DNA from 2 places in the Anaerotruncus sp. AF02-27 genome. Region 1 is predicted to be linked to the other one. Evidence: predicted binding sites of a transcription regulator. Region 1 holds the regulator's gene; the other holds the start of a gene.
The links. Region 1 encodes LexA, which represses DNA repair genes until DNA is damaged. Its sites were predicted from a motif close to CNAACANNTGTTNG; they were not measured.
Positions count from the first base shown of each region.

Region 2: uvrB (excinuclease ABC subunit UvrB) is a predicted target of LexA. The motif match lies at 2,410-2,423, and genes of this name have one in related genera.

Region 1 covers NZ_QSBX01000003.1:92,321-97,813, forward strand. Annotated here, with positions in the region: rRNA gene DWV16_RS04165 (23S ribosomal RNA) at 1-2,559, shown strand, start outside; tRNA gene DWV16_RS04170 (tRNA-Lys) at 2,773-2,848, shown strand; tRNA gene DWV16_RS04175 (tRNA-Glu) at 3,090-3,164, shown strand; rRNA gene rrf (5S ribosomal RNA) at 3,181-3,297, shown strand; tRNA gene DWV16_RS04185 (tRNA-Asn) at 3,335-3,410, shown strand; rRNA gene rrf (5S ribosomal RNA) at 3,414-3,530, shown strand; gene lexA (transcriptional repressor LexA) at 3,567-4,148, opposite strand; gene DWV16_RS04200 (hypothetical protein) at 4,417-5,175, opposite strand; gene DWV16_RS04205 (heparan-alpha-glucosaminide N-acetyltransferase domain-containing protein) at 5,226-5,493, opposite strand, start outside.
Region 2 covers NZ_QSBX01000002.1:54,469-59,961, forward strand. Annotated here, with positions in the region: gene DWV16_RS02315 (oxaloacetate decarboxylase) at 1-296, shown strand, start outside; gene DWV16_RS02320 (class I fructose-bisphosphate aldolase) at 352-1,164, shown strand; gene iolC (5-dehydro-2-deoxygluconokinase) at 1,176-2,171, shown strand; gene uvrB (excinuclease ABC subunit UvrB) at 2,690-4,699, shown strand; gene uvrA (excinuclease ABC subunit UvrA) at 4,764-5,493, shown strand, end outside.

The DNA.
Region 1 (5,493 bases):
ACCGGGGGCAGCAATGTCTCCGGGGTTGTGGACTGCATTTAGCATTGCTGAGCGTTAGGAGAACTGCATGGGAAGGCAGACCGGAGAAGGTGAGAGTCCTGTATCCGAAAACGCGAGGCAGCGAGCAGTATCCAGAGTACCGCAGGACACGTGAAACCCTGTGGGAAGCCGGGGGGACCACCCTCCAAGCCTAAATACTCCCTGGTGACCGATAGTGTATAGTACTGTGAAGGAAAGGTGAAAAGCACCCCGGGAGGGGAGTGAAATAGTACCTGAAACTTTGCGCCTACAAGCACATAGAGCGCGTCAACGCGTGATATGGTACCTTTTGTAGAATGGTCCGGCGAGCGTATGCATGTAGCAAGGTTAAGTCCTTAAGGGATGGAGCCGAAGGGAAACCGAGTCTGAATAGGGCGAAGAGTTTCATGCATAGGGCCCGAAACCGGGTGACCTATCCATGTCCAGGTTGAAGTGGGAGTAAAATCCCATGGAGGACCGAACCGACCTCCGTTGAAAAGGCGGCGGATGAGGTGTGGATAGCGGAGAAATTCCAATCGAACCCGGAGATAGCTGGTTCTCCCCGAAATAGCTTTAGGGCTAGCGTCACGTTAGATTACCGGAGGTAAAGCACTGAATAGGCTAGGGGCCGAGAGGTTACTGAACCTTATCAAACTCAGAATGCCGGAGAATTGATGCGTGGCAGTCAGACTACGTGAGATAAGTCTCGTGGTCGAAAGGGAAAAAGCCCAGACCCACAGCTAAGGTCCCGAATACACGTTAAGTGGAGAAGGATGTGGAGTTGCACAGACAACCAGGATGTTGGCTTAGAAGCAGCCACTCATTTAAAGAGTGCGTAATAGCTCACTGGTCGAGTGACTCTGCGCCGAAAATGTAACGGGGCTAAACGTGTAACCGAAGCTTGGGATGATGTAAATCATGGTAGGGGAGCGTCGTATAAGGGGTGAAGTCGTAGCGAAAGCGGCGGTGGACTTTATACGAGTGAGAATGCCGGAATGAGTAGCGAGAATTATGTGAGAATCATAATGGCCGAAAGTCTAAGGTTTTTGGAGGAAGGTTCGTCCGCTCCAAGTAAGCCGGGAGCTAAGGTGAGGCCGAAAGGCGTAGCCGATGCACATACGGTAGAAATTCCGTAGCTGTCGAAAGATTTAAGCAAGGGGACACTGTCAAAGGGCATAACCCAGGCGTTGGTAGACCTGGGCGAAAGGGACCGAAATTTAGTAGGGAAGTATGCTTAGCGGCAGGCGAGAAAAGCCTTGTGTATATCTGAGATACCCGTACCGCAAACCGACACAGGTAGACAGGAAGAGAATTCTAAGGCCAACGGGAGAAGGGTTGTTAAGGAACTCGGCAAGTTGACCCCGTAACTTAGGGAGAAGGGGTGCTCCTGAAAGGGAGCCGCAGAGAATAGGTCCAGGCGACTGTTTAGCAAAAACACAGCTCTATGCTAAATCGAAAGATGACGTATATGGGGTGACACCTGCCCGGTGCCGGAAGGTTAAGAGGAGGAGTGAGAGCTCTGAATTGAAGCCCCGGTAAACGGCGGCCGTAACTATAACGGTCCTAAGGTAGCGAAATTCCTTGTCAGGTAAGTTCTGACCCGCACGAATGGTGTAACGATCTGGACACTGTCTCAACAGCCCGCCCGGCGAAATTGTAGTACCGGTGAAGATGCCGGTTACCCGCGACAAGACGGAAAGACCCCATGGAGCTTTACTGTAGCTTAATATTGGATTTCGGTATTTCATGTACAGGATAGGTGGGAGACTGAGAAACCTGGACGCCAGTTCAGGTGGAGTCACCGTTGGGATACCACTCTTGAGGTACTGAAATTCTAACCTGCGGCCGTGAATCCGGTCGGGGGACATTGTTAGGTGGGCAGTTTGACTGGGGCGGTCGCCTCCTAAAGAGTAACGGAGGCGCTCAAAGGTTGGCTCAGCATGGACGGAAACCATGCTTTTGAGTGTAAACGCGTAAGCCAGCCTAACTGCGAGAGAGACATCTCGAGCAGTAACGAAAGTTGGAGTTAGTGATCCGGTGGTATGTGAGTGGAAATGCCATCGCTCAACGGATAAAAGCTACCCTGGGGATAACAGGCTGATCTCCCCCAAGAGTCCACATCGTCGGGGAGGTTTGGCACCTCGATGTCGGCTCATCGCATCCTGGGGCTGTATTCGGTCCCAAGGGTTTGGCTGTTCGCCAATTAAAGCGGTACGCGAGCTGGGTTCAGAACGTCGTGAGACAGTTCGGTCCCTATCTGTCGTGGGCGCAGGATATTTGAAAGGAGCTGTCCCTAGTACGAGAGGACCGGGATGGACGCACCTCTGGTGCACCAGTTGTCGTGCCAACGGCACAGCTGGGCAGCTAAGTGCGGATCGGATAAACGCTGAAGGCATCTAAGCGTGAAGCCGGCCTTAAGATAAGATATCCCACTGGATAACCAGGTAAGACCCCTTGAAGACTACAAGGTTGATAGGTCACATGTGGAAGCGTGGCGACACGTGCAGCAAGGTGATACTAATCGGTCGAGGGCTTGACCAAGCGGATTTTGGTCTCGCAGGGTATGAAGTTTTCATTGTTCGATTTTGAGGGTGCGGGGCGCACGAAGGATGTGCGCAGCACACCGAATTCCAAATCCATGGCCAAAGGCCATGGGTCGTCGCAGACGACACAAGCCAGGATCCAAAGGGTGGAACCCTTTGAGCGGCCGTCGGCGAAGCCGCTCCGGACAGAGTCCGGGAAGGCCGCCAATATGCGCCATTAGCTCAGTTGGTAGAGCAGCTGACTCTTAATCAGCGGGTCCCGGGTTCGAGTCCCTGATGGCGCACCAGAAAGTGAGAGGTGTGACCGGAGGGCAGAAAGCCCGGAAGGGGAAAGCACCGCATAGATAGAGGAAGCTTTTAGAAGGCATTCTGTGCCGCAGGCACACCTTATCCCGAATCCGCGGCTGAAGGCGGCGGGTCGTCGCAGACGACACCCAACGGGGGATCCAAAGGGGGGTATGTAACCCCTTTTGAACAGCCGTCGCCCGAAGGGCGCTCCGGTCCAGCAGGGCTGGGAAGGCTGTCCATGGCCCGTTGGTCAAGCGGTTAAGACACCGGCCTCTCACGCCGGTAACGCGGGTTCGATTCCCGCACGGGTCACCATTTTAATTGCATATTGGCTGGTGTTTATGACGCTGAGGTCCCACCTGTTCCCATTCCGAACACAGTAGTTAAGCTCAGCGGTGCCGAAGATACTTGGGTGGTGACGCCCTGGAAAAATAGGTCGATGCCAGCTCTGACCACAGCAGGGGCGACTCTGCTGTGGTTTATATTCCTCCTTAGCTCAGTCGGTAGAGCATGCGGCTGTTAACCGCAGGGTCGTCTGTTCGAGCCAGACAGGGGGAGCCAATTACTGGTGTTTATGACGCTGAGGTCCCACCTGTTCCCATTCCGAACACAGTAGTTAAGCTCAGCGGTGCCGAAGATACTTGGATGGTGACGTCCCGGGAAAATAGGTCGATGCCAGTATAAAAAGATCCCATCCGTAAGGATGGGATCTTTTTTTCAGTACTCCCGCTGCAGAGCCACTACGCGCCCCAGAATCGCAACATGGTCGGTCAGGATCGGCTGCATGGTGTCATTTTCCGGCTGCAGGCGATAACCGCCATTCTCCTTGTAAAACCGTTTGACGGTCGCTTCATCATCGATCAGCGCAATCACAATTTCTCCGTTATGTGCGGTGGTACACCGGCGGGCAATCACAAGATCGCCGTCCAGGATGCCCGCGTTGATCATGCTTTCCCCGCGCACCCGAAGCGCAAAGAGCTCTTTCGCATCGCCCGGCAGCGAAACAGGGATATAATCTTCAATTGCTTCGACGGCAAGAATCGGCTGCCCGGCGGTGACCACCCCAACGACCGGGACGCGCGCCACCTGGGCATTCGACAACCGGATTGACCGGTTGAGGTTGTGGTCACGCAGAATATAGCCCTTTTCCTCCAGGCTGTTCAGGTAGCGGTGGACGGTGGAAGTGGATTTAATCCCGAGGCGCGTGCAAATTTCCCGCACGCTTGGGACTACGCCGCAGTCGATCGACTGGCGTATCAGATCAAATATAGAGGCTTCTTTTTCGGTCAGTTCCCGCATGGGACGCCCTCCTTTATGTGGTGCTCCAAATGTCTCTGAGAATAGTATATCATTTTTCGAAGAGAATGACAAACAAACGTTCGCAAAAGCGTCGGAAGGAAAAGACAAATTTCTCCACTATCAATAGTTTATTCAGAGAAAATAGCACAATTTTTTAAAATTAGGACACAAGTCATTCACAACTTTTGGAAAAGAAGGGGTATAATAAAACTGTACTCAAGATAAGCCGCAAACATTTTGAGTATCTCTACCCTCCTCAAAACACACCTCAAACAGATTGGACCGGATGTGCCGCATCCGGTCCTTTTCCTTTTTCCAAATTTTCTTTCAGCAGCTCCAGTCCCGCCTTATCCAAATCTGGAGGCGGCGTAATTTTCAGCTCTGCATTGACATCGCTGTAGACGATCCGATAATAATGCTGGTAATGGGTTTCACCATTCTGGTCAAGCTCCGAAATTGTAATCCCGATCGATTCGAAGTCTCCGTCCAAGCTAATCTTTGCGGTTAGCGTATACCGCCGGTTAGAACCAGGCGCCTGTGTGGTCAGATAGCCAAAGAAGGAAAAGTCCTGATAAAACACCTCGTCACGCACGATGGGATAATCCTCCAGGATGAAAGTAGGAATACCCATGAAATCCTGACGCAGATGCTCGGTGAACCGGTTGTGCAGATCGATGAACCAATCGCCGTTGTAGGAATAATAATAGTTGTTGCCATCATAATAATCCGCTTGCGGATAGTGCCAGAATACAAACGGCTGCCGGGACCGATAGGTCAATTCCAACTTGCCGTTATCGTTATTATGAAAGGAGATTTCCTCCTGGGTGTAACTTACAAAGTCATAAAGGGAATCAAACCCAATTTCGGTGCGAATGATCTGTCCGCTTGCCAAGCGGCTTGAAAAATCTTCATAGAGCGCGAGACAGGACATTCCGGGCATCAAAACCGGTTCCGCGGCGGCAATCCGACCGCTGGCACTTGTGGAAAGCAAGAGGATGGATAAGCAGATCAGAAGGACTTTACGCACAGCCGGTCATCATCCTTTCAAAAACTGGATTTTACCGCGGAACCGCATGGCTAGGCCGCTGGGAACAGACGGAAATAAATCCATAAAAACGCATACACAATCGGCTGATGCAGCATATAGACCCAGATCGTGTGCCGTCCAACCCATGCCAACCAGGAAAATCGGGTCCGATAGCAAAATTCTGGAATCTGACCGTTTTTGGCGTAGACACCAAGGTAAGTAGCGCCAAAGAAAAGGAATAGATTTGGGATAAGCGGGAAATAGTCGGAGGAGAAAAATCCGTTCGACGGGAATCCCAGCGGAAAGAGAAAGCCAGTT
Region 2 (5,493 bases), on a different contig from region 1:
CCTTTACGCAAGCGATTCCAGATACGCCGTTCTTTATTGATGTCAACGAGTTCTCCCAGGAGATGCACAATTTCAGCGACAGGGAACTCGAAACCCTGGGGGTCAAGGTGGTGGTCCACCCAATGATGTCGATACTGCATGAGGCGGCTGCGCTCGGCGCGCTTTACCGCTGCTATAAGGAGTGCGGTTCGACTGACGAATACTTGAAAAATGGCCGCTTTATGCCGCAGAGGGAATACCAGGCGCTGATCGGTTATGAATTCACCAACAACATCGAAAAGATCATCTCCGAATGATGCGGCGCGTAAAAAGATTATTTAGCGATATCATATGATAAAGGAGTAACATACTATGGCCTTTCTAGGAAAAAGCGTGCGGCTCAACCGCCTGATGCCACAGGGAGACGGACTCTATCTCGGGCTCACTGTGGACCATGCGATGGCGCGCGGCGTGCTGCCCGGGCTTGATACGATTGCAGATACCCTTGAGAAGCTCCTGGCGGGAGACCCCAATGCGATCACGATGCACAAAGGGATTGCCGAACACTGTTTTGAGCAATATGCCGGCAGAGTTCCGCTGGTGCTCAAATGCAGCACATTCTCGCCTTATCAGCCGGGCGCCGATGTGATCGTTGCGGATATAGAAGAAGCGGTGCGCATGGGCGCGGACGCTGTGTCGGTTGGCTGTATCGTTGGCGGTGACAACCAGCCCGAACAGATTCGCACGCTCAGCGAGTTCAGCAAGGCGGCAGCTTCGGCCGGTATGCCGCTGGTCACCCATATTTATCCGCGCGGCAACCTGATTGCCCAAGAGGACCGTATGGCGTGGCAGAATGTGCTCTATGCAGCCCGCGTCGCGGCAGAGCTCGGCGTGGATCTCATCAAGACCAACTATCCGGGCAGTCCGGAAGACTTTGAAAAAGTGGTGCGCGGGACGCCTACCCGGGTCCTGGTCGCGGGCGGCGCTCCGGGCGGTACGATCGACAGCTATCTGCAGATGACCCGTGACGTGATCGACGCGGGCGGAAAGGGAGTTACCTACGGGCGGTTTGTATTCCAGTATCAGAATCCGACCGCGCTGGTGAAAACCCTGCGCAAGATTGTGCATGAGGGCTATTCGGTCAGGCAGGCCAAAGAATATCTCGCAGAGCTGGAAAGCAAATAAGGAGGAACCGCATGATCCAGTTTGACAGCACAAAACCGCGCGATGTCGTTGCCTTTGGACGCGCGACGGTGGATTTATACGCAAACGGCTTTGGGCCAATTGAAGAGATCGCGACCTTCTCCAAATTTGTCGGCGGATCTCCTGCAAACACGGCGGTCGCAATGGCAAATCTCGGCCTCAGGACCGGTTATATCGGCAAGGTTTCGGACGATGGCCTCGGCCGGTTTGTCATCCGATATCTAGAAGGCAAGGGAATTGACATTTCCCACATCGCGTTCGCCGCGCCAGGTGTGCGTTCCGGACTGACGATCGGGGAATTTATCGCACCGCGTAAAAGCAACTATTATGTTTACCGCAACGACTGCGCGGATTTGCAGATCGACTGCGCGCAGCTTGACGAGAAGTACATTGCTTCCCACAAAATGATCCTGATTTCCGGCACCTCGCTTTCTCATTCTCCGGTACGTGAAGCAGTTTTCCTCGCCATGGAGTTCGCGCGCAGGAACGGTACAAAAATTGCACTCGACCTTGACTACCGTGAGGGAACCTGGGATAGTGTGCAGGAGGCGAGCATCTATTATATGATGGCCTGTGAAAAGGCCGATATGGTGCTTGGCACCCGAGAGGAATTCGACGTGATGGAATACTGTTATATGCCGGACAGCCATGACAACCGTGCTTCGGCCAACCGTCTGCTGAAAGCGGGCGTTTCGATCGTCTCGATTAAGAAAGGGAAAAAAGGTTCGGACGTTTATACGTCGGATGGACAGGTATATGAAGGAAGCACCTATCCCGCCAAAATCGAAAACACCTTTGGCGCGGGCGATTCTTATTCCGGGGCCTTCAACTATTGCATGATCCACGGGATTTCGGTTCCGGAAGCACTCAAATACGCGGCGGCTTCCTCTTCGATCACCATTTCCGGACAGAGCTGTTCGGAAGCGATGCCAAATCTCGTACAGGTCGAAGAATATATGCGCACCCATGAATATGGCGCGCAGGATTGAGAATTGAGGGGTTTTTCTTAAAATAGTCGAATCACTTGAGAAAGCGCGGCGGCAAAACTTTCGTTTTGCCGCCGCGCTTTCTCGGGCTATAGGTTGCGATCCGAAAGAAACGATATCCCTATTCTTCCAGCTCACCTATAATGAGATCTCATTTGGTACGCAACCTTATAGTATAAATCATTCTGGAAAAAATAGATACTGCTCACCAGAAGATTTGTTTTGAACACCATGTACAAGGTGAACAAATGTTCTGTATCTAAAATCGGATTATGAGGCTAGAGAATTTAAACAATTTTGCTCTATTTTCAGTATTTACATAAAAAATTCGGTGTTTTACACAAATTTAAGGGGTTTTTGGGAGATAAATAAATTGGCTCTAAATATCCGTTTTCTGTTACAATATGCATAGTGAAGTTGCGCTTTATTTATGATATGATAAAAACGTTGAAATATCAGCGTTCAATTAAATGCAGGTAATAGATTAACGAATAGATCCGATTGTCGAGGATGAACAAATAATGTCAAATGAATTTATACTGAATGCACCCTATAAGCCGACCGGAGACCAGCCGCAGGCAATCGAAAAACTGACGCAGGGCGTGCTCGCGGGATATAAAGAGCAGGCCCTTTTGGGCGTGACCGGCTCCGGAAAGACCTTTACAATGGCAAACGTTATCGCGCGTCTCAACCGGCCCACGCTGGTGCTCGCGCATAACAAGACGCTGGCCGCGCAGCTTTGCAGCGAGTTCAAGGAGTTTTTTCCCAACAACGCTGTCGAGTATTTTGTAAGTTACTACGACTACTACCAGCCGGAAGCGTATATCGCGAACACCGATACCTACATCGAAAAGGACTCGGCCATCAACGATGAGATCGAAAAGCTGCGCCATTCGGCGACGGCGGCCCTTGGCGAACGCCGGGATGTCGTTATTGTTGCGAGCGTTTCCTGCATCTATACGCTGGGTGACCCAATCGACTATAAAAACATGGTGATCTCCCTGCGTACCGGCCAGCAGCGGGACCGGGACGAGCTTCTTAAAAAGCTCGTAGAGCTGCAGTACGAACGCAATGACATCAATTTTGTGCGCAATAAATTCCGGGTCCGTGGGGATGTTGTGGAAATATTTCCAGCCTACTGGAGCGATACGGCTATCCGTGTGGAGTTCTTTGGGGACGAGATCGACCGCATCACAGAAATCAATACGGTGACCGGAGAGGTCAAAAATATCGTGAACCACGCCGCAATTTATCCGGCCTCCCATTACATCGTTCCACGCGAAAAGATGCTGACAGCGATCGATGAGATCCGCCGCGAATGTGACGAACGGGTGTCCTGCTTTAAGAGTCAGGGTAAACTCATCGAGGCACAGCGAATTATGGAACGCACCAACTATGACATCGAAATGCTTCAGGAGGTCGGATTCTGTAAGGGCATTGAAAACTATTCCCGTGTTATTTCCGGCCGTGCGCCGGGTTCCACGCCATATACGCTGCTCGACTATTTCCCGGATGATTTTCTGCTGTTTGTAGACGAAAGCCATGTGACTCTGCCGCAGGTGCGGGGGATGTATGGAGGCGACCAGTCGCGTAAACGCAGCCTGATTGATTACGGTTTCCGGCTGCCGTCCGCGCTTGACAACAGGCCGCTCAATTTCGACGAGTTTTACCAGAAGCTCAATCAAATCATTTTCGTCAGCGCGACGCCGGGCAGCCTGGAGCGTGAAAAAAGTGCTCAGATTGTCGAGCAGGTGATCCGTCCGACTGGACTTGTCGATCCGGAGATCGAGGTGCGCCCGGTCGAAGGGCAGATCGACGACCTGCTTTCCGAAATTAACCTGCGCGCGGAAAAAGGGGAACGGGTGCTTGTCACAACGCTCACCAAGAAGATGGCGGAGGATCTCACCGCATATATGGAGAATATGGGGGTTAAAATCCGGTATATGCACCATGACATCGATACGATCGAACGCATGGAGATCATCCGTGACCTGCGTCTTGGGGAGTTCGACGTGCTGGTTGGCATCAACCTGCTGCGCGAAGGCCTCGATATCCCGGAGGTTTCGCTTGTGGCGATCCTCGATGCGGATAAGGAAGGGTTCCTGCGCAGCGAAACGTCGCTGGTGCAGACAGTCGGCCGCGCCGCCCGAAACGCCGGGGGAAAGGTTATCATGTACGCCGACTCGGTCACCGAATCGATGGAGAACGCGATTCGGGAGACCTACCGCCGCCGCGAGATTCAGATCGCCTACAATAAGGAACACGGCATCACGCCGCAGACGATCAAAAAGGATGTCCGCGACATCATCGAAATCTCTGCGAAGGAGGAGCCCTCCTCTGGGAAAAAGCGCGGCAAGAAGATGGGCCACAGGGAGCGCGAAGCGATGATTGCGAAACTGACCGCTGAGATGAAGAATGCGGCAAAAATTTTGGAATTTGAGCATGCCGCCTACCTGCGTGACAAAATCCAGAAGCTCAAAGCGGAAGATGAGAAACCGAATAGGCTGCCTTCGATGAAAGGCAGGAAATAAGTGCGCGGCAAATCCGCGCATCTCGCCGCGTAAATGCCGCGGCAGGCTGGAGGAACAAAATTAGATGGCACTTGATAAAATTGTAATTAAAGGCGCGCGGGAGCACAATTTGAAGGACGTAGATCTGGAAATCCCGCGTGACAAGCTAATTGTCTTTACAGGGCTTTCCGGCTCGGGAAAGAGCTCCCTGGCATTCGATACAATCTATGCCGACGGGCAGCGGCGGTATGTCGAAAGCCTGTCGAGCTATGCCCGGCAGTTTTTGGGACAGATGGAAAAACCGGACGTCGATTCGATCGAGGGGCTTTCGCCCGCGATTTCAATCGATCAGAAGACCACTTCCAAAAACCCGCGTTCCACGGTCGGCACCGTGACAGAAATCTACGATTATCTGCGTCTGCTTTACGCGCGCATTGGCATTCCGCACTGCCCGGTCTGCGGCCGGCCGATCGAACAGCAGACGGTCGACCAGATGGTGGACAAGGTGATGTCTCTGCCGCAGGGGACCCGTGTGCAGATCCTTGCGCCGACCGTGCGCGGCAGGAAGGGCGAACATATCAAGGAGTTTGACGCCGCGCGCCGGTCGGGTTATGTCCGCGTGCGTGTCGACGGGAATCTGTACGATCTCTCGGAGGAGATCCGGCTTGAAAAAAATAAGAAGCACACAATCGAAATCATTGTGGACCGGCTCGTGGTCAAAGAGGAGATCCGTTCTCGCTTGGCGGATTCGCTTGAAACAGCGCTTGCGCTTTCAGGTGGTCTGGCGGTCGTCGACGCAGATGGGGAAGAACTGA